4 regions of the Desulfosporomusa polytropa genome follow, and region 2 is predicted to be linked to each of the others. Evidence: riboswitches for the same ligand, from Rfam matches in the RefSeq annotation. Region 2 holds a riboswitch; each other region holds the start of a gene.
The links. A riboswitch is a leader RNA that binds a small molecule or an ion and turns the genes downstream of it on or off. The one in region 2 is predicted to bind cobalamin.

Region 1 (8,749 bases), 2.3 Mb from region 2:
CTATCAGGGGAACTACATTTCTCTTTGTTTGATACCAGTGTTGTTTTACACGGATATTTAGTTTTGTCTGCCCTGTTCTATTCGGCTTTGGGAACTTGGTTAACACTGGGAGTAGGGCGTCCACTCATGTTTCAAAATAATATTCAACAAAGTAACGAAGCAGATTTCCGGTACTCTTTAGTACGGTTAAAAGAGCATGGGGAATCTGTTGCGTTATATAAAGGTGACAAACAGGAAAAGGTAAATTTACTACTGCGTTTTGCCACAATCGTTACTACTTATCTTTCCATAATAAGAACGACCCGAGCCATTACCTGGCTAACTTCCGCTTACTCGCAATTTTCAATTGTCTTTGCATTTTTGATTGCAGCTCCCCGATATTTTAATGAAGAATTGCAGCTTGGCCAATTATTCGAAATATCGGGGGCTTATTGGTATGTACATTCGGCTCTATCTTATATCATTGAGAGTTTTGGAAAAATTGCTCAGTGGCAGGCTGTAACAGACCGATTAAATGAATTTTATAACCAACTCATCAAAACAGTCTCATATTCTAAGAAAAAACCAGTACCGCAAGCATTCTGCAAGCACAATGCTTTGATTATTAAAAATCTTTCAATATTCACTCCTGGCGGTCACATTCTCCTTAACAAGCTTACACTAGAAATTTATGCTGGCAACAGTCTGCTCATTACCGGTCCATCGGGCTGCGGCAAAACGACAATACTCCGAACGTTATCAGGCCTCTGGCCTTATTTCGACGGACTAATATCTTTCCCGCAAAACCATGCCATGCTGTTTCTTCCGCAAAAGCCCTATCTTCCAGTCGGTTCATTGCGCAGTGCTATTTTATACCCGCATATGCTTGACACCTCTGATGCAGTGCTCAACGAATGCCTAACATTATGCCAACTAAGTGAATGTGTTCCTCATTTAGATATCCAAGCAGACTGGTCAAAAGTTCTTTCATTGGGTGAGCTCCAGCGCCTTTCCTTGGTCCGAGCGATCTTGCATCAACCTGAATGGCTTTTCCTGGATGAAACCACCTCGTGCATTGATAGTCAAATGGAACAAGTTATGTATCAGGTACTGAAAGAAAAACTGCCTGCTTCAACAATTATTAGCATTGGGCACAGGGATACACTAAAAGCGTATCACCGACAAATCGTCGAGCTAAATGGCACCGGCATCTGGCATTCTACGCACAGCAACCTGTAATTACTTTAGAATTCTATCCCCTTTTGCGCCGTTATACCCTTTTTATAAGGATGCTTAATTTCTTTTATTTCGCTGACCAAATCTGCCCTGTCAATGATTTCCCGCCGCGCTTCGCGCCCGGTAAGCACCAAGTGCAAGGACTGTGGCTTGTTTTCCAGCAACTGAATTACTTCGCCCACAGGAACCAGTCCGAACATAATGGCATAGTTGATTTCATCCAGGATAATCATGTCCCATTTACCGGACATGCTTTCCGTTCTCGCTGCATGGAACGCTTGAGCGGCAGCTTCTTGGTGATTAGCTTCGGCATCACTGGTAGTATTTCTCACAAAACCTTCACCTAGTTGCCTGATAACAAAATCTTCCCCCATTCTCTCAGCAGCCTGTAATTCACCATATTTCCAGTTGCCTTTGATAAATTGTAATATTAATACCTTAAGTCCCTGCCCCCAGGCTCTCATTCCCAGCCCCAGTGCTGCTGTTGTTTTCCCCTTGCCATTCCCTGTGTTTACAATAATTAAACCTTTGGTTTCTGACATAATAATAGTCCTTCTTTACTTATTTTTTTTGCAATCACTGATTGCAGGAACTGAATTCATATCCAGCATTTTTCCTGGAGATAAGCCATCTGCCTGGCCTTAAAACACCCCTCCAAATACTGTGGAGCAGTTACCTGTAAGGCATTCTTTTTCAGGTAACTTATCTTAGCAGATTTATTTACTTGCTCTGAATGGTCAGTGTCATCTACCGGCCAATTCTTGGGAATATATTGACGCATATCATTTTGCCCTCCTGCTAATTATTGTCCACGCATCTGCTAAAATTCTCCGTCAGCTATCTGTGCGGCAAACTGCATAGAGTTTAGAACAGTCACCTGCGGCAATGTAAGCAAATCACGGTACAATTTGGTTGCTTTACCACCGGTAAAATCGCGTTCTTCGATAGCTGTATCTTCAATAATAATAAGTTTTGGGGCAGCAAATGCCGCCTCAAGATTAGCTAAATTTTGTTGACCATAATACAGATTGCTTAGCACTGTAAAATCAGCAGCAAGCATTTTTTCTCTGTTTTCTCTTCCTTGTATTTTATCAATAACGCAAAAAGGCTGGCCGACTATTGCCTGTATGCCAAAAGCCAAAGCTACATCAGTATCAGTATCGCCTTGTTGAAAAACGCCGCCGCTTAAGGTATATGCTTTTTCATGCAGCAACCGCATAATAGTCCCGGCAGAACCGCCGCCACCAATCACGTGGACAGACGGTTGCCGTGTAGTAGTTCCGGCAGCTTCATAGGTATGAATATCTAGATTGCCTGTTACTTTATTAACAAAAACAGCTGAATGCAAGCCATAAGCTTTTTCCAGGTTCTCGGTAGTGATGACTTCTTCCGGTTTACCGTCAGCAAGTATAGTACCACCAGCCAATAAAATTAGACGCGTACAAAACTTAGCAGCCAGTTTGATATCATGGGCAATAATAAACACCATTTTGCCCTCTTGGCACATAAGCTGACAATAGCGGAAGATTTCTTCCTGATACACCAAATCCAAACTGGCAGTCGGTTCATCCAGGAAGATTAGCGGTGTCTCCTGCGCCAATACTTTTGCTAGCAGAATCCGTTGTCTTTCTCCACCAGATACTTGTCGCACCGATTTATCAGCTAAATTCTCGACGCCGGTAAACGCCATATACTTTTTAGCAATTTCATAATCCTCATTTTCCTCATTCTGCCACCACTTCAAATAAGGGTAACGTCCTGCCAATACGATTTCTAGCGCAGTAAATCCAAAACCAATATTTACTTCCTGCTGCATATAGGCAATAGTACGTGCCAGTTGTTTATCGCCCATAGTATGTATTGACTGTCCAAAAACCTGGACAGTTCCGGCGCTAATGGCTCCCAGGCCACGTAATCCACGGAGCAACGTACTTTTCCCCGCACCATTAGGACCGATAATAGCAACAAATTCGCCAGGCTTAACTGCCAAAGAAATATCCCGCAAAATAACATTATCACCAATAGTAACACCTACGTTAGCGGCTGCTAACGCTGGTTGACTACTTGCATTCATGACAGTCCCCCTCCTTTCTGGGCTTTGCGTAGCAAATACAAAAAGTAGGGCGCACCTAGTAGTGCGGTCATAATACCAACCCGAACCTCAGATGGTGGAATCACCAGTCGCCCCAGTGTATCACAGGCCACCAGAAATAGCCCGCCCGCCAAGGCACAGGCAGGTAATAGCGTCCGATGCTCTGGCCCAAGCAAAAGACGCATAATATGGGGAACCACTAAGCCCACAAAGCCGATTGTACCACTAACACATACAGCTGTTGCGGTTGTCAATGCTGAGATAACTAAGAGTATTAACCGAAAAACTGCTACCGGAACCCCTACAGAACGTGCTTCTTGGTCCCCTAAAACCATAATGTTGAGATGTCTGGCCAATAAAAACAAAATAAGAATACCGATAATAATTGGACCAGCGGCCAGATAAACATGTTCCCAGCGGCGGTAATCCAAGCCCCCTACTACCCAGAATAAAAACTCCCGTAGCCGATTCTCGTTCATGAAGGTAAGTATGCCTGAAGTCAGAGCTCCCATTAGCATGCTTACGGCAACACCAGCCAATAGGAGCACCATCACCGGTATTTTGCCATCCCGCATGGCTAACGCAACTGTCAACCCGACTGCTAGTAATGCACCTGTCAAGGCAAATACGGGCATGTAAAAAATTCCATTAGCTGTCACCCCTAAAGCAATCGCAATAACAGCCCCAAGCGCCGCGCCGCTTGATACCCCGATAATTCCCGGGTCAGCCAGCGAGTTACCAAATACTCCTTGCATTACGGCTCCTGCTACCGCTAGGGCTGCTCCTACCAGTAGTCCTACCAAGGTACGCGGCATACGAATATGCCAAATAACGGAAGTCTGTTCAGGAGTAACACCAGTCCCGTCTAGGCCTGGCAAGTGTAATTGCTTCCCGATAACTGTCATTGCCGCATCAATCGGTACACTAACCTGACCCCAGGCCAGCGAAAACAAAATGACTATCAGTAATAGTACAGTCATCCCTGCAAAAAACGCAGCTTTATTTTTAACCCTGCCTGTCATAATGCAGATCCCCGCTTGCTGACTGTTGTCGCCTGTTTAGTCATCACCATAAGCAAGCACCAACTCCTCTAATTCGGTAAAGGCCATCGGGGTTGGCACACTTAGCGCTGTATTCTCACAAATGAAATCGGCTAATTGCCGATAAATAGCCGCCTGCGGCGAAGCTGCCGCGAATTCTATTACTGTCTTACGATGAATCTCGGCTTTATTAACCGTGCGTTCCCTGGGAATATAGGCTACTAGGCTAGTATTTAACCTTTTCGCAAATTCCTGAAGTAATGCTTGTTCATTAACAATACCCCGGCTGTTGCCAATAATACCACCAAGCCGCACTGGCCCCCGGGAGGCATAACGAGCTACCCCTTTGGCAATATTATTGGCCGCATACAGCGACATAAGTTCACCAGAAGAAACAATATAGATATCGGTTGCATAGCCTTCCCGTATGGGTACAGCAAAGCCGCCGCACACCACATCGCCCAGTACATCATAGAGAATAATGGCATCCTCAGGTAAAGCTTGCAAGTCTTTCAGCTTTTCCAATGCCACGATGATACCGCGTCCGGCACAACCTACCCCCGGTTCAGGCCCGCCTGCTTCCACACAATGTACGCCGCCAAAACCAGTATGCACAAGTTGTTCCTTCTTTACCTCTTCTCCGTATTTCTTAACCATATCGAGGACAGTCTGAGAACAGACCCGCCCTAATAAGAGCCGTGTCGAATCATTTTTGGGATCACAACCAATTTGGCAGACCTTGTACCCACGTTCAGCCCAAGCCGCAGATACATTGGCCGCTGTCGTAGATTTCCCAATACCACCTTTACCATAAAAAGCAATTTTTTTCTGCATATTCTTTACCCTCTCCTATCATACTACTATTGAAATTAGCATCTATTTCCTGTTAGCATTATGGCTCTACCCCAAGCGTTTTTAGCATTTTTTTTGCTACCGCAATGGCTTCTTGCGTTTGTTTATCTGCCGGCACATTGGCCAGTAAACTTTTATAGGCTGCAATAGCCTCGACATTTCGTTCCAACTTTTGATAACAGACTCCTTTAATCAAATAGGCTCCTGCATGCTGAGGTTGAACGGCAAGAACTTGCTCTACGTCGCCGATACCAAGCTCATACTGGCCTGTATAGTAATAACATATCCCGCGCCGGAAGTGAGCCTCAATATCATAGGGAGATATGTCAATAATACTGCTATAATCAGCCAGTGCTGCTTCATACTGCTTGGCTTCAGAATAGCTCAGTCCCCGTGCTGCATAGGCCTGCACATTTTTCGGATCTAGTTTGAGCGCCTGCGTATAATCAGCTATTGCTAGCGTAAGCTGATTATTACTCGTATAGGCTTTTCCCCGTTTCACATAGGCTGCCACATCATTCGGATTAGCCGTAATAGCCTTGGTGCAAGTGGCAATTTGCTTGGCATCAGCATCTTTTTGTTTATCGGCAGCAAAACCAAGCGATACATTGGTCATAATGAAAGCAAAAACAAGCAATAGAATAATTTTTTTCAACAAAAACACCTCTTTCAGAAATTTGTATACAAGGGGGTTAATTTTTTACAAAAACCTTTAATCCCGAATATATAGTAACGCTGCTCAGCGCTCTAAGAAAAAAAACTGCGGGTCATAATAGACCCGCAAACATGAAGGAGTTTAGAAGAATGGAACTAATAAGAAACTCCCGGCTACCGTGGGCAGCCGGGAGGATTTCTACAGCATAAAACCAAATAAAAACTCCTGGTCTATGACCAGGAGTAAATTCAGCAAGGCAACATAACTTACTTGGAATAACTCCAAGATAAGCAGATGCAACTGTAATCTCCTCCCCATCACTCGTGGGTAAAACGGCGATCTTTAGACAGGCAGTTCTCCTGGCTCTGGATCATAGCTCGTCCAAACCTTCCCAAGACTCTCGTCCCAGTGGTATATTCTTGGATTCACTCCCCATTACAGTGGCGGGACCGCGCCGGTGTTACACCGGTCTTCCCTATTAAGCCCCTAAGGGCACCTGACTCAACTATATTCATTTATTTCTAATTTTAGCACTCTTTGGCAGGTATTGTCAAATACATTCTTACAGGACTTGTTTAGAAGGTATACTTGTAGCTTACTGTCCAGTTAAACGGCAAATCCAAATTCTCATATTTATTTACAGAATTATCACGGTCAAGTATATTATATAAATTCAAAATAACTGATTGGTTATGTTCCGGCTGATAGTTAATTGTGGCATTTAGCTGGATGCGATCTGGAACATCACTAATGTCTCCATTGATTCTGTAGTAACTTTCTTCACGATCACCTAAGAATAAGAAATTAAGATTAGTCAGCCATTTGTCTTTATTGTAAGTTACGCCGGCGGTTGTTTGTATTCTGCTGTTACTTTGTTCCCAAGAGCCACTTTCATTATTTTCCGGGTTAGAATAACTAAACCCGATATTATATTTCCAGTTATCATTAAGAATTTTTACATATTCTGCTTCAATACCGGTGTTACGAAAATCTCCCGCGTTAGTCATATAGTCAGTATTGTCTTCATTCTTTTTCCAAACAAACTGATCTTTTATATCCATATGATAGACTGCTAATTTCAAAGACTGATTTTTATCAATTATCTTTTTTAGCCCCATTTCATAATTCCAACCTTGTTGGGGTTTTAAGCTGTTGAAATCAGCATCTTGTTTTGAAAAATATTGGTTTAGCGCTGGCATTTGAAAGGACTTGCCGATATTAGTATACCAGGAAGTATTGTCATTTATTTTATAAAGTGTCTGGATTTGTGGCAAAAAGACATTTTCGGTTGTCGCATAATCATCAATAAAATGCCCCCGCAAGCCTAGTGTTGTACTAAACTTAGGATTAACAGCATAGGTATAGGACCCATATACAGCGAGACTATTGCGTAAAGCATTTTTACGAATAGCCGCAGCGTCAGTAGAAGGGTCATTATAATGCTCTTGCGCTAACGTAACTCCGGCAATCAAAGTGTCAAGGTCATTTCTCAACTGCCATGTTTTTTGAGTATCCCAATTTAGACCATACATGTTATATCGTTCACTAATAGCCCACTTTCCGGTTGAATAGGTATATTTATCACCAAATGAATATCTTTTGTTAAAAGATAGAACAGACTTAACATTATTGTTTTTATTATCATAGATTAGATTTAGATTATTACGTATATCATCATATTTATACAACATGTAGCTCGAACCGTTCACATTGAACCGCGGACGATTGGTTTGCAGATTGGTATAAGACCAGTTAAAGGTCAAGTCATCATTTAGCTGGGTTGTATAATAAAAACTGTCCTTAGTGCCTTTATATAAGCCATAAGGCTGAATTGCAGCATTAGTTGATTTATTAGTGATATTATCTCTTGAAGTCCTGTCAACCGCAGCAATATATTCTCGTTTGAGATAAATAGCGCTGTTACCAAGTTCTGAGCTTACAGACCAGTTTTTATTATAGTTGCCACCTGAGATACCCACAGTACTTTGCTGCTTGCTCCCCGGTTTTTTGGTGATAATGTTTACTACACCGGCTAACGCTTCCGATCCATATAGTGTAGAACCTGCGCCCTTAATAATTTCAATTTTCTCGACCGCTTCCAGTGGAATTCCACCAGACCCGTTATAATTCAATAAATTGATCGGGGCACCGTTGACCAAAACCAATGTTCCCTTATCAAGACCACGGACCATCGTTCTGCTGGGAGACATACCATAGTCAGTACCTGTCGGTCCATAGGACATGCTGTTAAAGCCAATGGTATGTTCTAACGCGTCAAAAACATTTACAGCGCCAGTTTCTTTTAGTTCTTGAGCAGTAATTACTGTTACTGACGCTGGTGTATCCAGATCTCTGGTTTCACTGCGTTGGGCCGTAACAACCACCGAATCTAATGTAAATTTATCTGTATCATCGGTTGTTGCCGCCCAAACACTACTTGCAGGAAAGTATACGCTGTTAGCAAGTAACATTCCTAAGCAAACCTTTTTCCATAAATTTGACTTGGCAAGATTTTTTTTCTTCAATGGAAAAACTCCTCTCAAAAATTTAATAAATTACCCTTTATCACTAACCTAACTTAACTATTGGTTGTGCATTCTTCGTAACAAATACAAAAAGTATGGAACTCCTAAAATTGCCGTCATAATGCCTACGCGTATTTCGGATGGACACAGCAATATCCGTCCCAGTGTATCGCAAATCAGTAAAAACATGCCGCCGGCCAATGCGCTAAAGGGTAACAGGATACGGTGATCCGGCCCCACAAGCATGCGAGCGATATGTGGAATTACCAAGCCAACAAACCCGATATTGCCACTGACACATACCGCCGTAGCCGTGGTCATGGAAGCAACTAGCAATAAAAGTACTCTAATGGGAACAATCGCCATCCCA
Region 2 (6,114 bases):
GATTGAAAGCCTGCGTCGGATCCTGAAACACCATCTGGATATGTCGCCGGCTCTGCCGCATACGCTCTCCCTTAAGCTGCGTAAGATCCTCGCCCCGGTAGCAGATCGCCCCGCTCGTCGGCGGATACAGCTGCAGGATCAGTTTTACAAGCGTGCTCTTGCCGCAGCCGCTTTCACCAACAACACCAAGTGTTTCTCCCTGATACAGCGACAGCGATACGTCATCGCAAGCTGTCAGCATGCGCCCGTCAGAGACCGGGAAACGCTTTACAACATGCTCGATTTCCAGAATTTTTTCCATTTCAGCCGACATATCTTTTCCCTCCGACCTGCGGTACGGCATCTAAAAGCTCTTTTGTATACGCCGACTGCGGCCGAGCGATAACATCATCCGTTCTGCCAGACTCTACGATTTTTCCTGCTTGCATGACGATCAGCTTATCCGACATATAGGCTGCCACACCGATATTATGTGTAACAATGACGATTGCCGTTTTATCCTTTTGGCAGATCTCCATCATTTCCTTTACCACTTGCGCCTGCGTCGTCACATCCAGGGCCGAGGTCGGCTCATCCGCCAGCAGCAGGCGCGGTTTAAAGAACATGGCCATGGCCACGCCGACCCGCTGGCGCATGCCGCCGCTCAGTTCAAACGGATAGCTCTTCATAATATTGTCCGGATTGGGCAAGTGCATCTTCCTGAGCATGTCCTCTGCTGCCTTGGCTGCTTCCCTTTTCGTCAGCGGCGAATGCTCGCGGATATACTCTACGAATTGGCTGCCGATACGCCGGATAGGGTCCAGCATATTGCCGCTGTCCTGAAAAACCATGGCAGCCTTTGTGCCACAGAGACGGCGCCACTCGGCAGACGTATTCTCCAATATATTTTTGCCTTCAAAGAGAATTATCCCGCCGCTCACACGGCCCTCATGTGGCAGGCAGCCAAGGATTGCGCGAATAACTGTTGTCTTGCCGCTGCCGCTTTCTCCCACAATCGCAAGGATCTCGCCTTCATCGAGCGACAAATTCACATTTCGGACGATTTCATATTCGGCGTAGGATACCGAAAGCTCCGATACCTCTAGTAACATCTCAGATCTCCTTCACGTGATGTTATTTTTTTGCCGGTCTAATCTTGTGGGTCAGCCAGTAATAATCGGACGGATACATCTTCGCGCCTTCGATCGAAGTTGCGCTGATGATGTTGGTTTCCGGATACCCCAGGAACAGAGCCGCGCCATCGTTCAGGATAAGCTGCTGAATATCAATGATGAGCTGGCGCCGTTTTTGTCGGTCGAACTCTGTGGAAAGCTGCGCAAACTTCGCATCCAGGGCAAGATTGCTGTAGCCGGAGCCGTTCTGCGGATTATCACCGTTGTTATTCGTTCGCCAGTACCAGTTTAAGAAAATTTCCGGATCGCCGGTATTGGCCGTTGTTATGTTCGAAATCAAAAGGCCATACTCGCCGTTAATCCCCATTTTATCAATCAAGTTATAGTCCACCGATTTGATTTTTACATCAAAACCAACCTTTTTCGCATCCGACTGTACGGCCTCCGCATAAATCGGCAGTTCCGCGCGGCTGTTGTACACTACAAAATCCACAGTAAGCTTCTTGCCGTCCTTTTCCAGTATGCCGTCGCCGTCCACATCCTTCCAGCCTGCTTCTGCCAAAAGCTGTTTAGCCTGCTCGACATTGTAGCTGTTCGGGTCCCTGAGCTGGTCGAAGCCGTAATCCATCGACGGCGGTACAGGGGCCTTGCCTTCGATAAAGGTTCCTTTCAAAATAACCTCATTATATACCTTTCTGTCGCAGGCGCTGATGAAAGCCGCGCGAACCTTCGGATCGCCCAGGACGCCCTTTTGATTAATCCGTGCCAGTACTGTGCGCAGCGAGGAAATTCTGTCGACATGGAACTTAGCAGTGTCGTTAAAGAGGTTTATGTCACCAGCTGCAATGTTAACCGCCATGTCCACCTCGCCGGACTGCAGCGCCATTGCCCGTGTGTTCGGATCGTCAATGGACGGGATTTCAACTGCTTCATAGGGCACTTCCCCGTCCCAGTAATAAAGGTTTTTTACCAGAACCGCTTTATCCTTGACGAAGGAATTACACATATAAGGACCGGTGCAAATGGGACCTTCCTTGGCAAAATTACGTCCCGCCTCAGCCGATACATCGACAATCAAAAAGAGCGGGTCGGCTAAGAATCCCGGCATATTCGGCTCCGGCTTTTCCGTACGGATCACAAGTGTTTGACCGTCAGCCGTCATGTCCTTATACTTAAAAAATGTCATTGCGCGTTTATTCTTGGCAAAGGCTCTTTCCAGCGAAGCCTTGACAGCTGCTGCATCCAGCGGTTTTCCGTTCGAGAATTTCACCCCGTCTCTGATCTTGAAGGTCCAGGTCATGTGGTCAGCACTGATCTGCCAGCTTTCAGCCAGCCAGGGTGTTACATTCATCTTCTCATCAAATTTTGTAAGGCTTTCCCCTATACCATAACGCATAACTACCCAGCCAAAATAATTTTCTGTCGGTTCCAGTGAATCTGCAAAATTTGTCACACCAATTCTCAGTGTCTTCTTGTCTGTTTCCTTTTTACTACTGCCGCCGCAGCCCGTCATAAAGACCGCTGCCATACAAATAGTAAGCAGCACGCAAATAATTTTCCCCAATTTTTTCATAAACCTCATCCCTTCCCATATGTTTATCTTAATCGCTGAGTCAAGACTCCCGCCTCTACAGGCGGCGTCAGTTCAGGTGGAGTAGACTCTCCACCTGAACCCCCGATGTTTCAGCTCTGCTGAAACGAGTTCACTCAGTTTGTCCGCTGTGGGTCCATGATGTCGCGCAGGCTGTCGCCCCAAAGGTTAAAAATTGCTACGACTATCAAGATCGCAGCCCCCGGATACAGCATCAGCCAGGGAGCCGTCTGGATATGCTGCCTTCCTTCATTGAGCATTAGGCCCCATTCCGGTGTCGGCGGCTGTGCACCAAAGCCCAAAAAGGACAAGCCTGCCAGTTCCATAATCATCGTACCGATATCCATGGCAGCCGTCACGACAATAGTCGGCAGGATATTCGGTAAAATATGGCGCCATAGAATATGTAGCGGTCTTGTCCCAGTGGTTACGGCCGCCGCGATAAAATCACGTTCGCGCTGCTTCAGCGTAAGGCTGCGTCCCAAGCGCGCATATTTAGTCCAGCTCACTGCCGCCAGCGCCAAAATCGTATTCAGTATATTGCCGCCCAGCATGCCGGCAATGGCAATAGCCAGCACGATACCCGGAAAGGCAAGCATCATATCCACCATACGCATAAGCACCGTATCCACCTTGCCGCCCGAGTAGCCTGAAACCACACCGACAGACGTTCCGACCCCCGCAATAATAACTACCAGCGACAGCGTCATCATCAGTGAGGTCTGCGTCCCGTAAAGAATGCGCGACAAGCAGTCGCGCCCGAGCTTATCCGTACCGAATAAATGCTCCGCCGACGGCGCCTGCAGCGACTGCCGCATCACCGCATCATATGGGTCATAAGGCGCCAACCATGGCGCGAATAGCGCAAAACCGGCAATCAACAGAACTAAAAACGTATACAGCCCGAACAAGAACTTGTCCTTTGTCAAAAACGTCACTCAGCGTCCTCCTTTCCGCAGCCGCGGATCAAGATAGGTATAGGAAATATCGACAAGCAGATTAATCCCCATATACAAAACAGCAATCCAGAGGACAAAGCCCTGTACTAAAGGATAATCACGCATCTCAATGGCGTGTACGGCCATCTTGCCGAGTCCCGGCCAGGAAAAGACCATCTCAATAACAGCCACGCCGCCCAACAGCCAGCCAATCGACAGTCCCAGCAACGTAATGAGCGGCAAACAGGCATTTGACAGCACATGCCGCCAGAGAATCTTCCGCATGGGAAATCCCCGCGAACGTGCACCAATGATATACTCCTGCCCCAGTTCCTCCAAAACCGCCGTACGCACCTGCCGCGTGTATTTGGCCGCCATCGCAATGGCCAGCGTAAGCGCTGGAAGCACCATCCGGTCCAGCGACACTACACCGCCTGCAACCGGAAAAAGCCTCAGCTTCAGCCCCAAAACATACAAGAGGATGAGTCCTACCCAAAAGCTCGGCATGGATACGCCTAAAAATGAAATTCCGCGGATCAGATAATCAACCGTGCGGTTTCTATACACGGCGGAAAGAATCCCGCAAGGTACTGAAATCAGGAGCATCATCACCAGAGCCGAGCCTGCTAGCACCAACGTTCCCGGCAGGCACTGCCAAAGGCGCTCAACTACCGGCATCTTCGCCGAGTACGACATACCCATATCCCCTTGCAAGACACCAGTAAACCAGCGGATATACTGTATATGAAAAGGCTGATCCAAGCCCAGCTGTACCCGCGTCTCCGCAATCGTTTCCTCCGAAACAATGGTATCGCCTACCTCCAGCAGCATCTCTACCGGATCTCCCGGCGACAGATACATCAGGCAAAATGTTAGAAAGCTCACACCGATAAGAGCAATCACCATTTGTACCAAGCGATGTACAATCTCTTTTCGATTCAAAGCACCATCTCCTCTAGTAAAAAATAAACTCCCTGCCATAAAAAGCAGGGAGTGATACAGCAAAGTGAAATAAAAAACTCCTGGTGTAAAACCAGGAGTGAATTCAGTAAAATACGCATATAGCACTTAACTGTAATCCCCTCCCCATACCACGTGGGTGAAAACGGTGATTGTCAGATAGGCAGTTCTCCTGGCTTCGGATCATGGCTTGCTTAAACCTTCCCAAGACTGTTGTCCCAGTGGTATACCTTAAGCTTGCTCCCCGTTACAGTGGCGGGACCGCGCCGGCTTTTAACCGGTCTTCCCTATTAAGCCCAAATGGGCACCTAACTCAATATATTCAGTTGTCTGTTAGAGAATATAATATTCTATATTTTTCCAACCATATCATTGGTCGACATAGAACGTCAATGATTATTTCACAACATTCACCATCAGGTAACTCACGCTTACAAAGCGAGGCTGGCGGCCAGCACCACCATTGCAAGATAGACGACAGTACCCACTACAGTAACAATAACTCCCAACTTGACGCCAAATATTGAAAGATTTGTTGGTAATACGCGAGATACAGCATCATATATATTATGAAAAAAGGACGCCACCAAAAGCGTAAAGATTATCTCCTCTGCCACCAGTGCACCGTTTTGTAGCAGCGTTCCGGCAACACCTATGGCCGCAATCATCGTAGGTATACCCGCCAAAATGACCAAAACTCCGGCTGCAGTCAAATTGACCTTGTGTAAAACAGGGGCAACACCTGACAGAATCCCGTTAATATTATCTGTATGCATAAACAGCGCGAAAACAAACGTAACCGGCACAAAAACTACAGCTATATCCCAAAATTGCCAAAAGGCCGTCCTAGCCGCAGCTACCAGATCGATCTTATCGGCTGTCGCACTGGAAAATGCCTGCTGATGTTCCGAATGGCTGGCGTCATCTTGTCGGAAGTTAATGCGATTCCATAAGATGCCAATTACTGTTACAAGAGTACTCATGCCAATGTTTATCGCCATAAATGCCATACCCAGTTTCCAGCCCAACCCGGCGATCAAAGCTGGACTGAAATAAAAGATAGTGAAATAGATGCCGGTAGGCAACGAACCCATCAGATAAACAGCAATGATGCCATTTTTATTTACAACAGCGTTACGCCCAAACTCTGCCAGCATAGCATTAGCCGCATACCTGTTCAGTAAACATAAAATAAAAAATGGGCCTAAAGCTTCCGGCAATTTACCCAGTGAAGTCATTGGCCGCAACACTTTGCTGAACCAATCGAAAAAACGTCCGTTTTTAAGAACAACCCCACAATAACAGCCTAAAAACATGGCCGGTAATGCAGTTTTCCACATTTTCAAAACATCTGCTAATGCTAATGAAATATCCATATTATTATTCCTGTCTTGTTAATATAAAATATTAAAACTCCTGACCGTTTATAGTCAGGAGTGATAACCAGTAAGCTAATATAAAGCTCCTGGCGGTTAGCCAGGAGCGAATTAAACTAGGTACACTTAAAAGTGCC
Region 3 (8,749 bases), 530 kb from region 2:
TCACCTAAGGCGGACAGCGCACTGATTTTTTTCGCGACAGACGCTAAACTGCGTCTTGTTAGCAGCCGGGGCGAACGGGTGATTCCTATTACGGAGTTCTATCTGGGTAGAAAGAAAACGTCCCTGCAGGCAGATGAACTGCTTGTAGAAATTCTAATGAAGCGAACCGGTCTTAGTAATTACTATTATAAGAAGGTGGGTGCAAGAAATGCTTTAGCAATTTCTCGAGTATCCTTTGCGGCCATCTTTGACGTTAAACAAGGGAAGATTGCAAGCTGTATGACGGCATTCGGTGCAGTCAGCGACGTTATCATTAGGCGAGCAGATATTGATGCTATGTTTATCGGTAAGACGATTGATGAAGCAAAGAACGTCAAGGAAGAGTATCTTACTGCCTATGCGCAGGCTATTGTTCCTATCAGAGGTAGAATTTCGGCAGAATACCGCAAGGCTGTTTGTATGAATTTACTGCGTGACTTTCTTGCAAGCAATGGAATTTGATTTATTTTCTAGGTAATAAAAAAACACCCTGCGGGTAAAGTGAAAATTACGAACCAACACTTTACCGCAGGGTGTTTATATATGTTGTATAGTAGTGGGCTATTCTAAAATAGTTGTTTTACGGTCTGCACGCCACCAAAGCACGCCGATTGTTGTGTTAATCAGTTCAGTACAATAATCCTCAACAGCCCGATTGGTCATAAACTCGGTAATTTTAGCTGTTGTTTCTGGGCCTTCCAGTCCAAACAGTGAAAAATAGCTGGTGTAGTACTCAATCATGTACGCCAGGGTTTCCCGGTAGCGCTCGCGGTAACTGTAAAACTTGAGGTTCGGGAGGAAACGTTCATTATAGAGGATATTAAACGGATACTGAATGTCAAAGGCCATATGCTCAGGGGGTTCTCCCATGAGATGTTCCCACAGAAGAGAGCGAACCTTGATATGGTAAGTGCCGGCAAAGCCGATAAGGCAACAGACGCCGGTTGACACATCATTCATTTTCATTAAGCTGTCATAATCATTGATGGCAGTCGTATTGGCCGCAAACACGACATCATAGGCAGGTTCAGATGGGAAATCGAGCCAATCTGCCTGCTGCGGCTCAATCCGGCATGTAAGCCCTTCATGTATGGCCTCGGATTTCAACATCGCCAGCATTTGGTCGGCTGTGTCCAAGCCGGTAACTTGTCTGACCTTGGAAGCCAGGGGCAATGTATAGGTACCGGCACCGCAGCCTATATCCAGTACGGTGCTGAAGGGGCTGATCACCTTGTCGGCCACAAGACCTTCAACAATGGTATTATAAATAGAACGGCTCTGGCGGTTGCGCAGTGCATGTTCTTCGGCGAATGAATTCCAGAATTGTTGCCAGCCCTGTTTATTGCTATAACTGGGAGCATAATTAGAGGTATCTCGTACCTCCTGCCAGGCAGCTGTCCAAAACTTAGTATTACACATATATTTTCACCTTCCTGAAATGCAATTAATAAAAAAGGCATGAACATCCAAGGTAGCATTTCCTCAGGTTTCATACCGGAATTTCGAATCTTCATGATTCAGAATAGCTACTTTAACTATAAATTGTTTCGACATAATTGTCAATTATAGTTATTGTTCAGATGAAAAGGAAAAGACATAGAACTTGACAAGTATTTTCACAAAGGTATATACTGAATATGGAAAATAAAATATTTGAGGTAGGTGCCCAACTGGGCTTAATAGGGAAGACCGGTTAAAAGCCGGCGCGGTCCCGCCACTGTAACGGGGAGCAAGCTTAAGATACGCCACTGGGATGTATTTCCTGGGAAGGTTTAAGCAAGCAATGATCCGGAGTCAGGAGAACTGCCTGTCTGACAATCACCGTTTGTTACCCACGAGGTTTGGGGAGGGGATTACAGTAGGCGTTTTGTCGACTAGCTGATTCACTCCTGGTTTTTGACACCAGGAGTTTTTTATTAGCATTAGCTTACTGTTTGTTTATTACTCCCGACTTTACGTGGTCGGGAGTTTTGCTATGTGTATCCATTTTTTCTCAATAAGCAGGATAAATAACACGGTTGCACTGCTTTGGCGGCAATGATGCTGCACAGTATCTGCTGAAGAGACAACCTACAGGAGATGAAGCTATGACAATGGTAAACCTAGCTAAGCGGTCATTCCTTCGACTGAGTATGCTTGTGGTTTTAGGACTGCTGCTAGTATTCACAGGTGGTTGTGCCGAAAAAAATAATAGTAGTTCGCCTCCAGGCGAAAGTGCAGCCAGTTCTGGGGGTTACGAAGTAGTAGATAGTACTGGCTATGTATTGAAACTTCCGCAAAAACCCCAGAAGATTGTGTCGCTTTCTATTAGCACTGATGAGATTCTTATGGCTCTGGTAGTCAAAGAGCGTATTGCGGCCTTGACGCAGTTGTCTGGTAACAGTGGCGTATCGAATATTGTTGAACAAGGCCAAGCGATTCCTAAAAAAATACAGGCCAATGCCGAAAGCGTTATTGCGCTTCAGCCAGACCTTGTAATTATTCCAGACTGGCTGCCGCCAGCGCTAAGCCAAACACTCAGGGAGGTAGGCATTCCGGTCTATGTCTATAAAACCGCAACCACCATTGCCGAAGTCAAACAATCGATTACAACAATGGCTCATGTTGTTGGCGAAGAACAAGCCGGTGAACGGTTGGTAGCCGAGATGGAAATTCAACTGGCACAAGTTAAGGAGAAAGTACGGCAAGTTCCTGCAGGCAGTCAGCCGGTAGTTATCCGGTTTTCCTTGATGGGTGACGGCGGTGGACAAGGCAGTACTTTTGAAGATATTTGTCGTCAGGCCGGGGTATTAGAAGGTGCGGCGTTGGCTGGACTGCATAGTGATGAAGTATTGTCCAAAGAACAAATTGTCAGTGTTAATCCAGATGTAATATTGCTGCCTGTCTGGGATTATAGTGGCAAAACAGATACGAAGAAGTTCGCAGAGGATGTACAGAATGATCCGGCATTGCAGTCGGTAAAAGCTGTTCGCAATAAAAAAATGATTGCTGTGCCTGACAGACACTTAACTTCTACTTCGCAGTACATTGTGTATGGCGTACAGGACGTAGCTCGGGCTGCTTATCCGCAGTATTTTTAGGTCAGAAAAAATGAAGTGTACGAGGAGCAGTAGCATGAAACTTTGTACCTTATCTACTGGCGATATTGTTTACCAGTATTATAAAAGTATTGTCATTCCATTTGAGCAACCACGCAAGGTAATCAGCACAGCAATTGTTAATGGGGGTTACCGGGAGGATTTGACAGCTGTGTTTAATAATGACTGTAATCCTGGGGCTGGGATGGCCTGCACCCTGCGTGCGCTCACCTACCAGGAACATATCAAGCTTATTACCGAAGAAATCGGCCTGGACCCGGTGACAACGGTTGGGATGGAGACCGCGGCCTCTATGCAGAATGTTGCTATCCATACGGCATGCTATGAAACCCTGACAGTAACCGCCATTGTTACCGGCGGTATTGAGGTCAATGGTGGGCGGGTCGGTGATCCAGCAGACTACTTTCAGCCTATTGATAAAAGTAGTGTGGAAAAACCTGGAACTATCAATATTATTCTGGTCATTGATGCTGATTTGCCGCCAGGCATTATAAGCAGAGCGCTGGTTACCTGTACGGAAGCCAAGACGGCGGCCTTGCAAGAACTCATGGCAGGCAGCAATTACTCGACCGGTTTGGCTACCGGTTCAGGTACAGATCAGACAATTGTCATTGCTAATCCTACCTCGTCGCTGTACTTTGAGAGCGCGGGCAAACACTCGAAGCTGGGAGAATTGATTGGCCGGACAGTAGTGTCTGCTGTTAAAGAAGCTTTGTATAAGCAGACTGGATTGTCACCAGAGCAGCAACACAGCATGTTGCGCCGGTTCAAACGATATGGGTTAGCAGAAGAAGAGCTATGGCAGGTTTATTATGAAGATAATACGGAAAAAGCTGTGATTAAACCTAAATTTTTAGATGAACTATACCAGATAGACAGTGATGCTTGCTTAGTGACCTATGGGGCTTTGTATGTACATCTCCTGGATGAACTGCAGTGGGAATTATTATCTGGTAGTGAGGTGTGTCAGGTAGCCAATCAATTGCTTATGACAGTTGCCACTAAATTTGGGGTGACAGCACCTGTGATCGCCGATACGAGTGCTGCAGCTTGTCTGCAAACCTGGCAGATATTGCTGCTGAGCATTATTACAAGTAATTTACATAAAACGGAGGAACAAAGATGAGCATTATAGCAGAGTTTTTTGGCATATTTCATAAAGGTGGCCCGGTTATGTATTTGATTATGGCCTGTTCCTTACTGGTTGTAGCCATTGGTGTTGAACGGTTCTTATATTATAAAAAGATGAATACCAACATGCGTGAGTTTAGCGAGCAGCTTACACCATTGCTAGAACAGGCTGATTGGGAAGCAGCTTATGCATTATGCCGACAGACTCAGGGAATTGCAGCTAGTGTTGCTGCCAAGGGTATTGGCTACATTCAACAGGGCTGTGCCAATGTGGAAAGTGTGCTTGAGGGTGAGGCTGCGTTAGCTGTTGCTGGTTTGCGTACCAATCTAAGTCATTTGGACACCATTGTAACCATTGCGCCACTCTTGGGTCTCCTGGGTACAGTTATTGGCATGATTGGTTCTTTCAGTGTCATGAATATTAAAGCTGGCCAGCCACAGGCCATTACTGGCGGTGTCGGGGAAGCGCTTATTGCTACTGCCTCTGGCTTATGTGTAGCTACTTTAGCGATGATTGTGTATAGTTATTTCAACCATCGCCTAGACCAATTGATCACCCAGGTTGAACAAGCTTGCCTGTTAGTGTTGGGGCATATCAAACAGGAGAAACATCATGAAATTGCGTAATTTGCGGTCTGAGCGCCAGCCTAAACTGATGATTATCCCCATGATTGATATTATTTTTTTCCTATTGGTATTTTTCATTATGAGTACTCTCTATATGGTTGATCAGCAGACCATACCTGTTAATTTACCGCAGGCTGCCTCGTCCCAAAGCGACAAACCGCACAGTGTGGCGATTGCTGTTACCAAAGAGGGACGGGTTTTATTTGAACAGGAAGATATACCACTGGAATTGTTGAAAAAACGGGTGCAACTGGAAATGAGCAAGCAAAGCGACCTGGTTTTTATCCTGCGCTCTGATAAAGCGGCTGAATATGGCAAAGTGGTAGCTGTTCTCGATGAATTGAAACTAGCGGGGGCCCAGCGGGTATCTATTGCGACCGAAAGGAAGGATAAGTAATGGATTGGGTGGCAGGTTCGCGTTGGCGCAAAGCTATGGTTCTTTCTTTGCTTTTGCATAGTATTGTGTTAACTGGTGTCGGGTACTTGGCCGGTAAGGCTGTCCTGCCTGTTCCCATGCCGGAGACGCTGATTGAGCTGGAGTTAGCCAGTGATCCGACAAGCCCTTCTTTGGCGGCTATACCGGCACCGGCGGCGGTAGCACCATCAAGTCAGGAGATGGTGCCACAACAGCAACAAACCAACCCTGTAGCGGAACAGATGACGCAAGCGGCGGTAGTAGATGTTAGTAGTGCTATGGCGGTTGTCGCTGTTGATAGTAGCACGATTGCGTCGACAGGCACAACAGCATCTCCAGCAGGAACACCCGCAACTGGTGCTGGCAATCCTGCTGGCGGTGTTACGGGAAGTAGTTCAGGTTCAGTGGAAAGCGCCGGCGCAGCGAGGGAAATCATTCCTCCCGGAATCCTCTCACGCCGGGAACCAAATTATCCGGAGAAAGCACGTCAGGCAGGTATTGAAGGCACTGTAGTGCTTAGTATTGAAATCTTAGAAAATGGCCGCGCCGGCGAGGTGAGTATCTATCAATCCAGTGGTTCAGAACTTCTGGATGATGCTGCCGCAGCTGCGGTGCAGCGCTGGCGTTTTGTTCCAGCCAAAGTGCGGGGGTCAGGTCAAAGTATTGCCTGTCAAACTACCATGCCTGTGGTATTTAAGCTGAACGTATAGAATAGGAGTGAACAATAGTGAAAAGGAAGAAATCCACAAGTACAAAAAAGACTTGGTTATGTGCGATGGTGACAAGTACATTGCTATTCCAGATACCCGGTATTTCATTGGCAGAAGAGGCGGCTAAGCAAGAACAGTTTTCATTTGATGAAATGGTGGTAACGGCGAACAGGGTGCTGACGCCAGTATCGAAAACCGCTGCGAATGTCACGGTTGTTACCAAAGAACAAATTGAAAAAGGGGCTTTCGCCAACTTGGGGGATGTACTCAGAGACGTTAATGGAGTTATTGTCACTACCAAAGGTTTTGCTGGTGCCAATCAGATAATTCGTCTAAACGGCGATGACCGTGTGCTGGTTATGATTGACGGACGCAGGATTAGTCAGCCCCAGGGCGTTATTGGTAGTCGGGCCGGTATTGATCTAAATTCAATTATTTCGCTGGATAATATTGAACGTATTGAAATTGTTAAGGGCGGCGCTTCCGCATTATATGGCTCCGACGCTGTCGGCGGAGTGGTTAATATTATTACTCGCAAAGGAACAGAGGCTAAAACCACAATGGACGTTTCTGTCGGTTCCTGGGGTAACCGCAATTATGGGTTTAGTACGCAGGGCAGTGAAAATGGATTTAGCTGGTATGTTACCGCCAATAAAAAGGAACAGGATTATACGAAATACAACGTGTTGAATCCAGCCTTAACACCAGGCAGCAGTAAAGGTGACAGCTATCGGTGGCCGAATAGCAAATATGAGGGACAAGGCTTCACCATGCGGTTAGATAAAACAATTGATGATAATCGTTCGGTTACGTTTAACTTTGAACATTGGGATGATGAGGGCGGACAACCGTATTCAGTATCATCAGCGTTTGCACTCTCTAGCGTTAAATCGGCAAAGTTATCAAACAACTGGGCGCTAACCTATGATTTCAATAAACAAAAAAACGTGCCGGGTTTTGCCCGCATTTATACTAATTATATGAATCAAGACTTTAGCGGTATCTATAAAAGCAGAACACAAGGCTTTGCCTTCCAAACAGGCTGGCAATTAGGTGACAAACATAAACTGATTACCGGTCTTGACTGGGAAAAGGGTGAAGTCCTGGAAAATACATATCACGATGAATATTATGATATTGTAAACTACGAAAATAAATCGGTTACGAATACGGCAATTTACTTGCAAGATATTTTTACTGTCACAGACAAATGGACGATGACACCAGGCGTGCGCTATGACCATCATAGCAAATTTGGAGGGCAAACAACTCCTAAAGTGAATGTAAATTATAGTGCCGATTCATCTACCGATATTTATTTCTCATACAATAAAGTATTTAAGGCACCTACACTGGATGACTTGTATTATAATATAGATTATTATGGAATGACATGGAAAGGGAATCCTAATCTTAAACCAGAAAAAGGGCATGTACTTAGTGTTGGGGTGAATAAAAAACTTAATGATAATACATCAATAAAAGCCAACTACTTTACCAGCAAGCTTACAGATGCCATTGATTGGGACTATGATGATAACAATGCGTGGGCGCGCAATATTGCCAAACAAAAGAAACGTGGTTTTGAGCTTGATATTCATCATAAGCTTTCTGACCATTATTACACTGAAGTTGGCTATTCCTACGTGCATACAGAAAACAATCAAGATAATGCGGGCTATCTAGTGGAAGACAAAAACAGTCAACCAAACGGGTATCGTGTGAAGGTAGGTTATACTGATACGCAGTGGGATGTGAATCTCAACGGTCTGAGCGCAACTGGGCTAAGCACTAATCGATTTATTGACAGCAGTTACTGGGTCTGGAATTTGGCGGCCAATTACAAGATGTCGCCAGCTGCCAGTGTCTACTTAAATGTTTTTAATTTAGGAGACAAGGCATATGAACTCACTTCTAGCGAAACCGGAAGTAGCCGGGGTAACTATCCTATGGCATCTCGCAACTTCCAGCTGGGTGTCAAGTATTCTTTCTAATTAGTGAAAAGGACAAGATGATATGAGCGGCAGGGTTAAAAATAAAACTATATTTTTTGGCGGGATGGGTGTGTTGCTGCTTGTAGTGATCATATGCTCGCTGGCTTGGGGGCAGATAATTGTACCTATCAATACCACACTGGCAGTTATTGCTCAACAATTACACCTTCCCGGCATTCAAGGGGCAGGTGTTACCCAGGAACAAATATCTGTTATCTGGCATATTCGTATGCCACGCACACTGGTAGGGATCCTGGTGGGTGCGGCACTTGCGGTATCAGGAGCGGTTATGCAAGGGGTATTTGGCAACTCGCTGGCCGATCCGGGAATTATTGGTGTGTCAAGCGGTGCGGCATTGGGCGCTGTTATTGCCATTGCTTTAGGTGTGACAGCTAACGGGATTTTTTACATGCCTTTCTTTGCGTTAGCGGGTGCGCTGCTGGCAGTCGGAGTGACAGTTGCGTTAGCTATGCGTGATGGCAAAATCCCGGTGATGGTGCTTCTCTTGTCTGGGGTTGCTGTAAGTTTGCTAATGGGTGCTTTGACCTCTGGGATATTGACCTTTATGAACGAGTATCGGCTGCGGGAGTTCTTATTCTGGACGGTGGGTGGCCTGGATTACCGTCGCTGGGAACATGTATATCTGGCTGCAGGCCCAGTCATTATCGGTATTATGATTTTGTTTTTATTGGCCAGACACCTCAATATTTTAGTTTTGGGCGATCAAGAAGCCCG
Region 4 (8,749 bases), 2.2 Mb from region 2:
CGCACGGTAATAGCAGATGCTTCTTTCACAAACTTCACTTTGTAAGTAAAAATGGTGAACGGTTCTCTAGTTTCGGTAGTAACCAGCTCTTTAGAAACATAATTGCCAAGTTTTTGTTTAACCGACTGGCTAAGCAGCCGGAACTGAGATTCCGGCAAACTACTTTTCATTTTCTGATCGAAGTTTGCCGAAAAGCTTGTGTAATCACTCTCGTTAATGCCAGTAAGCATGGATTCGGTGAATTGATCGGCTGAACGTTGTATATCCTGCGGTGAAACAACGGGCGGCAACGCTTCACCGCTACGCACCTGTCCGATCCGGTCCGCCACAATCTTCACAACCAGCGCCGACCATGCCCGGACATCAGCCGTCATTTCGCCGGTAGCTACTGCGGGGGATAAAACCTGATACTTTCCCGCGGTTAGTAAGAGCAGATCATTGCCGGCCCTAGCCAGTTCATCTGTACTCAGCAATTGCCACTGATTTTGATCCAGCAGGTGAACATATAGCGACGTACCGGTCACCAGAGCCGGCTCTTTTTCCAGTTGGCGCAGGGATGCTAAGAAACGCTGTTTGTCAATTGTCCCGTACTCTTCCTGATACTGTTGGTACAGGCTGTTCTCGGTTACGCCGAAGCGGTTCATGCGCCGCAGCATACTATGCTGTTTTTGCGGGGATAAACCGCTCTGCCGCAGCAAGGCGTCCTTGACAGCTTGTTTGACAGTGCGGCCGATTAGTTCACCCAGTTTGGCATGTTTGCCTGCGTCTTCCAGATAGAGAGGCGAACCGGGGTTAGTAATCACCATAGTCTGATCCGTCCCTGAGCCGGTGGCCAATCCGGTCGAAAACCGGCTGCCGGCTACCAGTTCCTGCAAGGCAGCTGTTTTAGCCTCGGTGCAAGTCACGAGCGCTCTGGCCATAGTACCGGCGGGAAGGTCGGCGTCAATGACCAACATAATATTAATAGTCCCTGGTTTATATGCTGCCGGCTTTTTGCCAGGAGTAAAATACGCGGCCGGGTCGCCTACCCGCCCGCCGTTACCTTCCACACCGCCTGTAGCAATGGCGGTTACGGTAAGCGATTGATAGTTTTCAGACTGTATAGCAACATTCTCCATAGAAGCAGCCGTGCCCATGCTGGTCACCCTGCCGGGATTCAATCCCAGCTGCCCGGCCACTTGCTGCATATATTGGGGGTAGTTTGCGCCCGTTACACCAATAGCACTTTTCATGTCATGGTTAAACACTGCCTTAAGATCATGCCGGAAACCGCCATTTACCTGTGAAGTGCTCAATACATCCCGTGGAGCGCTGAAAGCCACAATAAGACTGGTACCCTGCCTATACACCTTATCCCCGGTTGATAAGGTAGAAACAGGTATCTGTTCACTGCCAAAACAGGGAATAGCACCACTCCAAAAAATAATAACCACCAACAGCCCTTGTAACCATTTTTTCATTGTCTTCCTCCCCTCACAAACAATAGTAGCAAAACCTAATAAAGCCCTTTCCGGCATACGGAAAGGGCTTTGAATCTAAATAGAGCTATCGATGCCAGTAACCAGCTTACTATAGCGGCCAAAAGCGTTCTCTATAATCCCCTCCTCATCGCTCGTGAGTAAATAACGGTGATTGACAGACAGGCAGTTCTCCTGGCTCTGGATCGTAGTTCACCCAAACCTTCCCAAGACACCTTTGCATCTCAGTGGTATACCTTGGGTTTACTCCCCATTACAGTGGCGGGACCGCGCCGGCATTCAACCGGTCTTCCCTATTAAGCCCCTCAGGGCACCTGGCTCAACAGTATGTAGTTATTATATCAGTATAATAATATAACTTCGTGTCAAGTATTGTCAAGAATATTTCATAAATGTTGGTAACAATTAGGGCGACCTTCCTATAGGGTACGCATATCCTTTTTAATCACTTTCTCTCCCCAAGACCGATAAGAGTCTCGGGCAGCCTATCAATACTTTCACCGTAACGGAGTGCATTTCTGACATTGGTTAACTGTTGGTCAAGTTTTTCTAAAATTGTAAGATTGCGCCGTTCGCTCTCCGTAGTAGTTAGTATCTTACTAATTTTGCCGTTATTGATAACCAAGCGCCTATTACCCATCAGCGCTAAAATGGGATCATGAGTAGCCATGAGAACAATTTTTTGCTTGTCCACTAAAAGTTTTAGTGCGCTTTGACGATCAATACCAGCGTTTTCGATCTCATCAATTAGTACAACCGGTGAAGCACTTAAATAGGCAGTATCGGCGATCATTAGTGCTCGTGATTGTCCGCCGCTCAAGGAGGTAACTGGAGTATCTGTGGAAAATTGCTCTCCCGCAAAACGATTCGCATGGTTGATTACATTGGAGATAACGGTGTCAATATCCTGCACCATTCTACTTTCGGCATGCATCTGCAAAAACTCACTCACTGTAAGATCCATAACAAAATTCATATTTTGTGAGAGTTGAGCAACCAATTTATGTTGCGTGGAATAACGCCACTCCGCATCCGGTATACGGTCATTTACTAAAATATTGCGACCTGTCGGTGTATCCCGCTGTGCTAACCATTCTATATCAGCAAGCAACCTGCTTTTCCCCGACCCGGTAGGACCAACAATACAAATAATTTCACCTGCACGTATCGTTAGGCAGACATCTTCCGCATTACCACACTTATCCTGCCCGCCGATAATTGTAATCGACCTAATTGGATCAACGACCTTTTTTACTTGTTCCATTTGCCGCATAAACTCGTTAAAGCGTTTGATCAAATCTTCTGGACCCTGACCTAAATCCTGTAACACCTCGTCCTCTATTCCCAATAAAAACTCAGTCACAGTAACTTTCGGATTTGGTGTGACCGGTAAAACTGAAAAAAAATCTTCGGCATAGGGATATAGTTTTAGAATTTGACCTACCCTCATTTCTCCAAATTGCTCCTTCATAACAAATCCCTTCCAACTACAGTCTTTAATTAAGTCAAATCCATCTTTTTTACATTACCCATTTGAAAATCTACACCAATTCGTGTTTGCCCCAAACAGTAAGAACAGGTGGCGGCCGGCATAGTAAATCTAAGAGAACAGCCTTGTAGACTATCGAATGTTGCAGCTTCCCGAAATAAACGACTCGCTTCCAACGCACCTTGACCAGTAATGCCGTTGACATGGGTAATCACTGCTCCCGTATTAGCTTGACGCACCTTAAAAGCAAACACCTCCCGTTCTGCCTGTGAAACGATATCACTTTTTGTGATTATAACCACATCGGCGAATTTCAGCATAGGCCCGATCTTCTGGGGAGTGTGTATGCCGCTTAGATTATCTATAATACAAACGGCCAGCGCCCCCTTGATATGAGGTGAGCAACGATTACACAAACCGGCACTCTCGGTTATTAACATATCAAGTTCCCTGTTGATTCCCCATGTAAGGCAATCCTCTACATTACTGATGAAAAAATGATCCGGACATAAGTTACCAGATAATCCAACTCGCGTAAGAATCCCTTTATTTTGGTATAACTCCTGATCCCTGGTAGAAAGACAGTCAAATTTAACTACACCCAAATGTAGTTTGTCTTGTTTTTGCAACGTCTCGGCTATTCTGAGTAAAACAGATGTCTTTCCGGCTGAAGGTGGTCCGGCAACAGTAACTAACTGCATGCTGAAGACCCTCCACGCCACGCGTCCAGAAAACGATCATTTAACTCTTGCTGTAGCCTTTCAATTCCACAGTTTCTGATATAATCCCAACCTACCCATTTAAAACTAGCGCTTTCCGCCAAACTTCTACCGCCTTGCAAATGAGATGAAGGAAAGAATGCCTCGTCGAAAACGCGGGCCGCTTGCGCTCCAGTCAGATAGTCAACCAACTTTTTCAGTTCTACTGCTTTACTAGCTTTGACTAAAAGTGATACTGGATAAACAAGCGCTCCATCTGACGGCCAGATAATTTCAATATCCTTGTGTCCGTTAAGTGTTTCAGCAAAAAAACGCGGCATAATATATATCGGTGGCAATCCATTGCGGGAACCGTTTAGTTCTTTCACCATCTGGGCTGGGTGTAACCCATAGCGTACCGCTCGTGCCAGTCCTGTAATACCATCATTGCCATAGTCCTTGTAATAATAAAGCTGCAAAGCATCGCAGAAAATATCCCCATGACCACGCATCACAACTTGATTTTCAAATACAGGATTAAGTAAATCACTCCAAGTGCGCGGAACCGGTAAACTGCCCAACCGTTTTTTTTCGACGACCATTACCAATGCATTCACTGCTAATACAAAGAAATGGCCTTGTGGGTCAAGCAACTGAGCCGAAGTAAAGCGCGAATTGACCTGTTGCCCGGTTGCCTGTAGAAAAATCCCATTCTTAACAAATCGCTCAACAAACTTTTCATGCAAAAATTCATAACCTGTTGTTAAAATAATATCCGGAACTTCATCTGGATCTTCAAAATAAGGAATGTACTCTTCATAGTGAACATATTTGTTGGCCGAAGTATCAATAGTATAATGTAGGTCTAAGCTTTTCTCGATCCGCATTTGATTCAGCACTAGTTGAAGTTCACCCTGCAAAGGAACCTTCAGCGGACAAGGCAAAAGCGCAAGTAAATCAAGGCATTTCCCTTTAGTTACTACAGATGACGACAGTTTAGAATATTGCCTGACTTCATGAATTTTCCCTTCAAGTAGTTTTATGAATGCATCAACATTTAGATTTTTGCTTTTTAGTGCAGTTTTCAATTTCAGTACCGTTCCCAAATCCCTCTGAATTTCCTTATCAGCAAACTGAGGAAATCCGTTCGTGATAAAAACTTCGCGAGTTTCGGGATACATCTCAAGAATTTGAGAAATTGTCAAGTCTAGCTCAATCAACATCATCACTCACCCTTCAGACTGTTATTAAATACTTGCCAGCTAACAAATAAAAAAAATCAACTGAAAAAAGCATTTGCTTTCACCAGTTGATACTGCGTTGTACCAGCGTATTTTTTTTTTGAAATTCACCTATGGAATATCCTTGCATTCATCTTACAACCAAACCGAAGTCACGTCAATGCCAACATCATTTTACCTTTTTGTTTGCTTTTATTTGTTTATGTTTGTATTATCTATTGATGATAGTAACTTATTAATATATAATTATTACCATAGACAAATATAGTTTGGTTTTGTTAGTTTTAGCTTGGTGTCACAATGAAGTGCCGGCCGGATGGGTTATACCTCCGCGCCGGCACTTCTATTAGGAGGCGATTATTCATGACGATCAGTGGTTCGGCAATATCATTATTTAATTACAAAAAAGCAGAAAGTGGGTTTCAAGTTCTTTTGGTCGATGCTTGTTCGCAGTCACATTTAGTTCAAAAAAACAACATAGCTAACCTACAGACAAATACTTTAAATGACAAAAGAACGGTGACTTTAAACAGAGAAGTACGTTCTTTCCCTGCCAAACCCAAACACGAACTTACAGATATGCACCACCAACTAATTAATATTTGCCTTCGTAATCCAAATTTAAATGACTTTCATCTTCATGACAAACTTCGTAAACTTATCCCCACTATGACAATGGATACTTTGTGTCGGCTAAAACAAGAGTGTGGTTTTACTAATCGTGAAGTGATCTGCAATATTTTGTTAAATCGGCTATTTTTAAGTTGTAATTCCGAACTAAATGCTACCCAACTAAAATTCATCTATAAGATGCACCCTGAATTACATGATCGTGCCGTGCGCCCGAACCGGCCTGGTGAACTTATTGTTTATAAATGCCTTTTCGGAAAAAGGTTGGAGAAAAAAGGAAGCTTATATGTCCATGTATTTATAGACATGTTTAATGGATGGAGCTTTGCCAGAATTAACTCAGACCGTTCATTAAAAGAAGGAATAAGGATACTTCAAAAACATATCGAGCCAATATATAAAAAAAATGGTTTTCACATTATAAGGGTTCTTCAAACATTGCCAGATAATCGTAACAAACAAAATATCACGAGGTTGCTGGCAGACCAAAATGCTATAACCTCTAAAACTCAATGGGAAATATGCACTCGTCAATTCGGATTAATCAAACATTTTCAGCGTCAACTTATAACGAGCAATTTTTTTGAAAATTATAGGGAAGAACTATCTTCTTTTCGTATGCTCGCTGCTTTTTCAGACTTAATCAAACGATATAACGCAGAATTTAATTTTCACCAACAACGTCCTATATTGCGATCTACTACAATAAAACCATGTAGTTTTACCGCTTACCGATAAAATCACCCCTTGGATCAGATGGATTGTACTATTAAGTGTGACGCCAAAAAAGAATGACTCATGATTGATTTGTTTCGTTGCGTCCTGCTCTGCCTTGAGGGCGACATTGGCCTGCGCCGTTTATAGATTTATTCCTTATTTATTCATACCGCATCATAAGCTTGACACCTTCCTATAGGAAGGTAATAATAAACTATATGCTTGTAGTAGAGTCAAGGAGAATTTTTATCATGTCTGATAAATCTAAATCATATTTTACAATTGGAGAATTTGCGCAGCTATTCGGAATATCCAAGCAAACCTTGTTCTATTATGAAAAAAACAAGATATTTTCTCCTTCTTCTATTGAAGATAATGGTTATCGTTATTATTCTCTTGATCAATATTTTATATTTGAAATCATCATTACCTTACGCAAACTGGGAGTATCTTTAAAAGAAATAAGCAATTATGTCAATAATCGCAATATCGACTCTCTCCAAAGGCTCTTTTCCAACAAAGCATTGGAATACGAGTTACAGATTGAATTGTTGCAACGCAACCAGCACAATCTTCGTGTTAATGTGGAACGCTTAAAACAAGCAAAAGAAATCAGAAGCAACCGTATTACCTTAGAAAATTGTGAAGAAGAATATTTTGTGGCAGACAATTTTTCCGCATTGAAGGGCTCAATGAAAGATCAGATTAAGCTTATTGCTGAGCACAATCTTCCCTTCGCAAAAAATGAAATTTTTAACGAATACTTTATGGGCTATATCTTGACACCAGAAGATTTGCTGGCAGAAAACTATCTAGCAATAACACAGATCTTCACTCGGGTCTCACATCCTGACGAATACGCAAAGGCTTTAATCAAACCGAAAGGACTCTATGCTAAAATTGCCACTCCTGACGGTTACCACGTCAACTACAAAAGTGCAATCAAAAAGTTGCTTGACTTTATTAAGTTGAATAATCTGAAAATTATTGGCAATGCCTACATTATCCAGCTAAGTAACTATTGGTCTACCGCTAACCCCAAAGAATATGTCACACAAATTGCTATCCAAGTTGACTATAAAAATTAAAAAGTCGAAATACATTTTTAAGGGGCTGTCACATGACAGCCCCTTACTTATTTTATCTTAGTACGCGAGTCAAGACTCTCCGCCTGAATCCCCAATGTTTTAGCTATAGGATTTTGTCAATTACATTCCCTGTCACGTTCATACAGATCACGAATCACTGTACGCCTCAGCTTTGTGAAAAATTTATTGGTTGCATCAATATTCCGCAAATAATCTACAGAAACCGATAACCAGCATATCTGGTGATACAGCTTATAAAATAGCAGCTTATTTCGGTCATATCTTTTAGGCTTACTGGTAGATAAAAAATTATACAACATATCCAGGAGAGCATATTCAAATTCAATGTCGAAATATTTGATGCCTTCGATGTCAATAAACCCAATTGTGCCGTCAGTCAATAACCAGACATGCGGCGGTGTTGGTTCTCCATGTATAAGTGCATAACTGATCGGCTTTAATTGACCGACAAAGATAGTCATGTAGCTGTCCAACTGCTGCAAAACCGAATGCTTCATTCTTTTTACAGTGCTGTCAAAACTACACGCTATTTCCAGTTCCTCAACAGCATGTTCATAACATAAACGCTGACAAGATTTAGCATATCTGTTGGTGAGTACAGGAGATCCAAAGTAATCCCGGCTGCAGGTATAAAATCTATTAAGTTCTGCATTCAACGTATCACTAATTTCTGCAATATTGCCGTGCTGCAGATACTCCTGTAAACTAACCCCGTCAAAGCACTCCACATAGGCATAATCAAAGGCCTCTTCTGCGGAAAAATGCCCTGTTTTTATTATCCGGGGAACTCTGATGCCCAGATCAGTCAACAACCTGGTGTTATGGCAAAAATATTCAAAGCCTTCTGCATACAAATAATGTAAACCGTCAGTATGCGCTTCTGTTAGTCCTAGAACAGGTTTTTTCCAGATATAAAGGATGGTTTTGTGGTTATTGCCATCGGTCACTAAGTACACTTTTTTTGAAATACCATTGACAATTCCAACCAGGGTGAATTGACTTAGATTCAGATCAGCTTGAATAATATGGTATGGTAGTTCACACAAATTCATCAACTTCGTTATCACTTTAAGCACCTCAGCTCTAGGAGATATATCCGGAAACTAGCTGGTTAGCCGTATATAATTTGCTGATGATCAGTGAATAGCAAATCTTATCGGTTTGGCCCAGACGGTCACACACGGAAGGGTCACAATCTTGTCAAACTCGTTCCGCTCGGCATAGTCCTGAACAACATCTCTGACTTTTTCGTACTCTTCCCCTGCAGCGATCTGAAAGGGCTGCACGACAATCTCGGTAAACCCTTCTTCTTGTAGGCGCTCTAATGCCTGTCTCTCATCATCGGCCTGAATACCGTCGCGTTTCGCCAGTTTTTCTATCAGGGTAT

Region 1: it holds a riboswitch for cobalamin, as region 2 does, so the genes downstream of both, ACZ449_RS08450 (tetratricopeptide repeat protein) here and nikB (nickel ABC transporter permease) in region 2, are expected to answer to the same signal.
Region 3: it holds a riboswitch for cobalamin, as region 2 does, so the genes downstream of both, ACZ449_RS26655 (ABC transporter substrate-binding protein) here and nikB (nickel ABC transporter permease) in region 2, are expected to answer to the same signal.
Region 4: it holds a riboswitch for cobalamin, as region 2 does, so the genes downstream of both, ACZ449_RS08330 (adenosylcobinamide amidohydrolase) here and nikB (nickel ABC transporter permease) in region 2, are expected to answer to the same signal.

Annotation. Positions count from the first base shown of each region.
Region 1 covers NZ_AP042400.1:1,407,886-1,416,634, reverse strand. Annotated here, with positions in the region: gene ACZ449_RS08480 (ABC transporter ATP-binding protein/permease) at 1-1,218, shown strand, start outside; gene cobO (cob(I)yrinic acid a,c-diamide adenosyltransferase) at 1,224-1,757, opposite strand; gene ACZ449_RS08470 (hypothetical protein) at 1,814-1,996, opposite strand; gene ACZ449_RS08465 (ABC transporter ATP-binding protein) at 2,036-3,289, opposite strand; gene ACZ449_RS08460 (FecCD family ABC transporter permease) at 3,286-4,329, opposite strand; gene ACZ449_RS08455 (nucleotide-binding protein) at 4,366-5,181, opposite strand; gene ACZ449_RS08450 (tetratricopeptide repeat protein) at 5,240-5,854, opposite strand; cobalamin riboswitch at 6,187-6,369, opposite strand; gene ACZ449_RS08445 (TonB-dependent receptor plug domain-containing protein) at 6,430-8,379, opposite strand; gene ACZ449_RS08440 (FecCD family ABC transporter permease) at 8,437-8,749, opposite strand, start outside.
Region 2 covers NZ_AP042400.1:4,772,959-4,779,072, reverse strand. Annotated here, with positions in the region: gene ACZ449_RS23995 (ABC transporter ATP-binding protein) at 1-313, opposite strand, end outside; gene ACZ449_RS23990 (ABC transporter ATP-binding protein) at 303-1,091, opposite strand; gene ACZ449_RS23985 (ABC transporter substrate-binding protein) at 1,114-2,685, opposite strand; gene nikC (nickel transporter permease) at 2,820-3,632, opposite strand; gene nikB (nickel ABC transporter permease) at 3,642-4,622, opposite strand; cobalamin riboswitch at 4,747-4,928, opposite strand; gene ACZ449_RS23970 (hypothetical protein) at 5,033-5,977, opposite strand.
Region 3 covers NZ_AP042400.1:5,303,864-5,312,612, forward strand. Annotated here, with positions in the region: gene ACZ449_RS26645 (FAD binding domain-containing protein) at 1-501, shown strand, start outside; gene ACZ449_RS26650 (SAM-dependent methyltransferase) at 601-1,458, opposite strand; cobalamin riboswitch at 1,683-1,864, shown strand; gene ACZ449_RS26655 (ABC transporter substrate-binding protein) at 2,127-3,119, shown strand; gene ACZ449_RS26660 (adenosylcobinamide amidohydrolase) at 3,154-4,263, shown strand; gene ACZ449_RS26665 (MotA/TolQ/ExbB proton channel family protein) at 4,260-4,895, shown strand; gene ACZ449_RS26670 (ExbD/TolR family protein) at 4,882-5,292, shown strand; gene ACZ449_RS26675 (energy transducer TonB) at 5,292-6,020, shown strand; gene ACZ449_RS26680 (TonB-dependent receptor plug domain-containing protein) at 6,038-8,014, shown strand; gene ACZ449_RS26685 (FecCD family ABC transporter permease) at 8,079-8,749, shown strand, end outside.
Region 4 covers NZ_AP042400.1:1,366,897-1,375,645, reverse strand. Annotated here, with positions in the region: gene ACZ449_RS08330 (adenosylcobinamide amidohydrolase) at 1-1,460, opposite strand, end outside; cobalamin riboswitch at 1,626-1,811, opposite strand; gene ACZ449_RS08325 (ATP-binding cassette domain-containing protein) at 1,924-2,949, opposite strand; gene ACZ449_RS08320 (GTP-binding protein) at 2,979-3,668, opposite strand; gene ACZ449_RS08315 (ABC transporter substrate-binding protein) at 3,659-4,891, opposite strand; gene ACZ449_RS08310 (hypothetical protein) at 5,270-6,274, shown strand; gene ACZ449_RS08305 (MerR family transcriptional regulator) at 6,505-7,341, shown strand; gene ACZ449_RS08300 (hypothetical protein) at 7,458-8,429, opposite strand; gene ACZ449_RS08295 (sirohydrochlorin cobaltochelatase) at 8,499-8,749, opposite strand, start outside.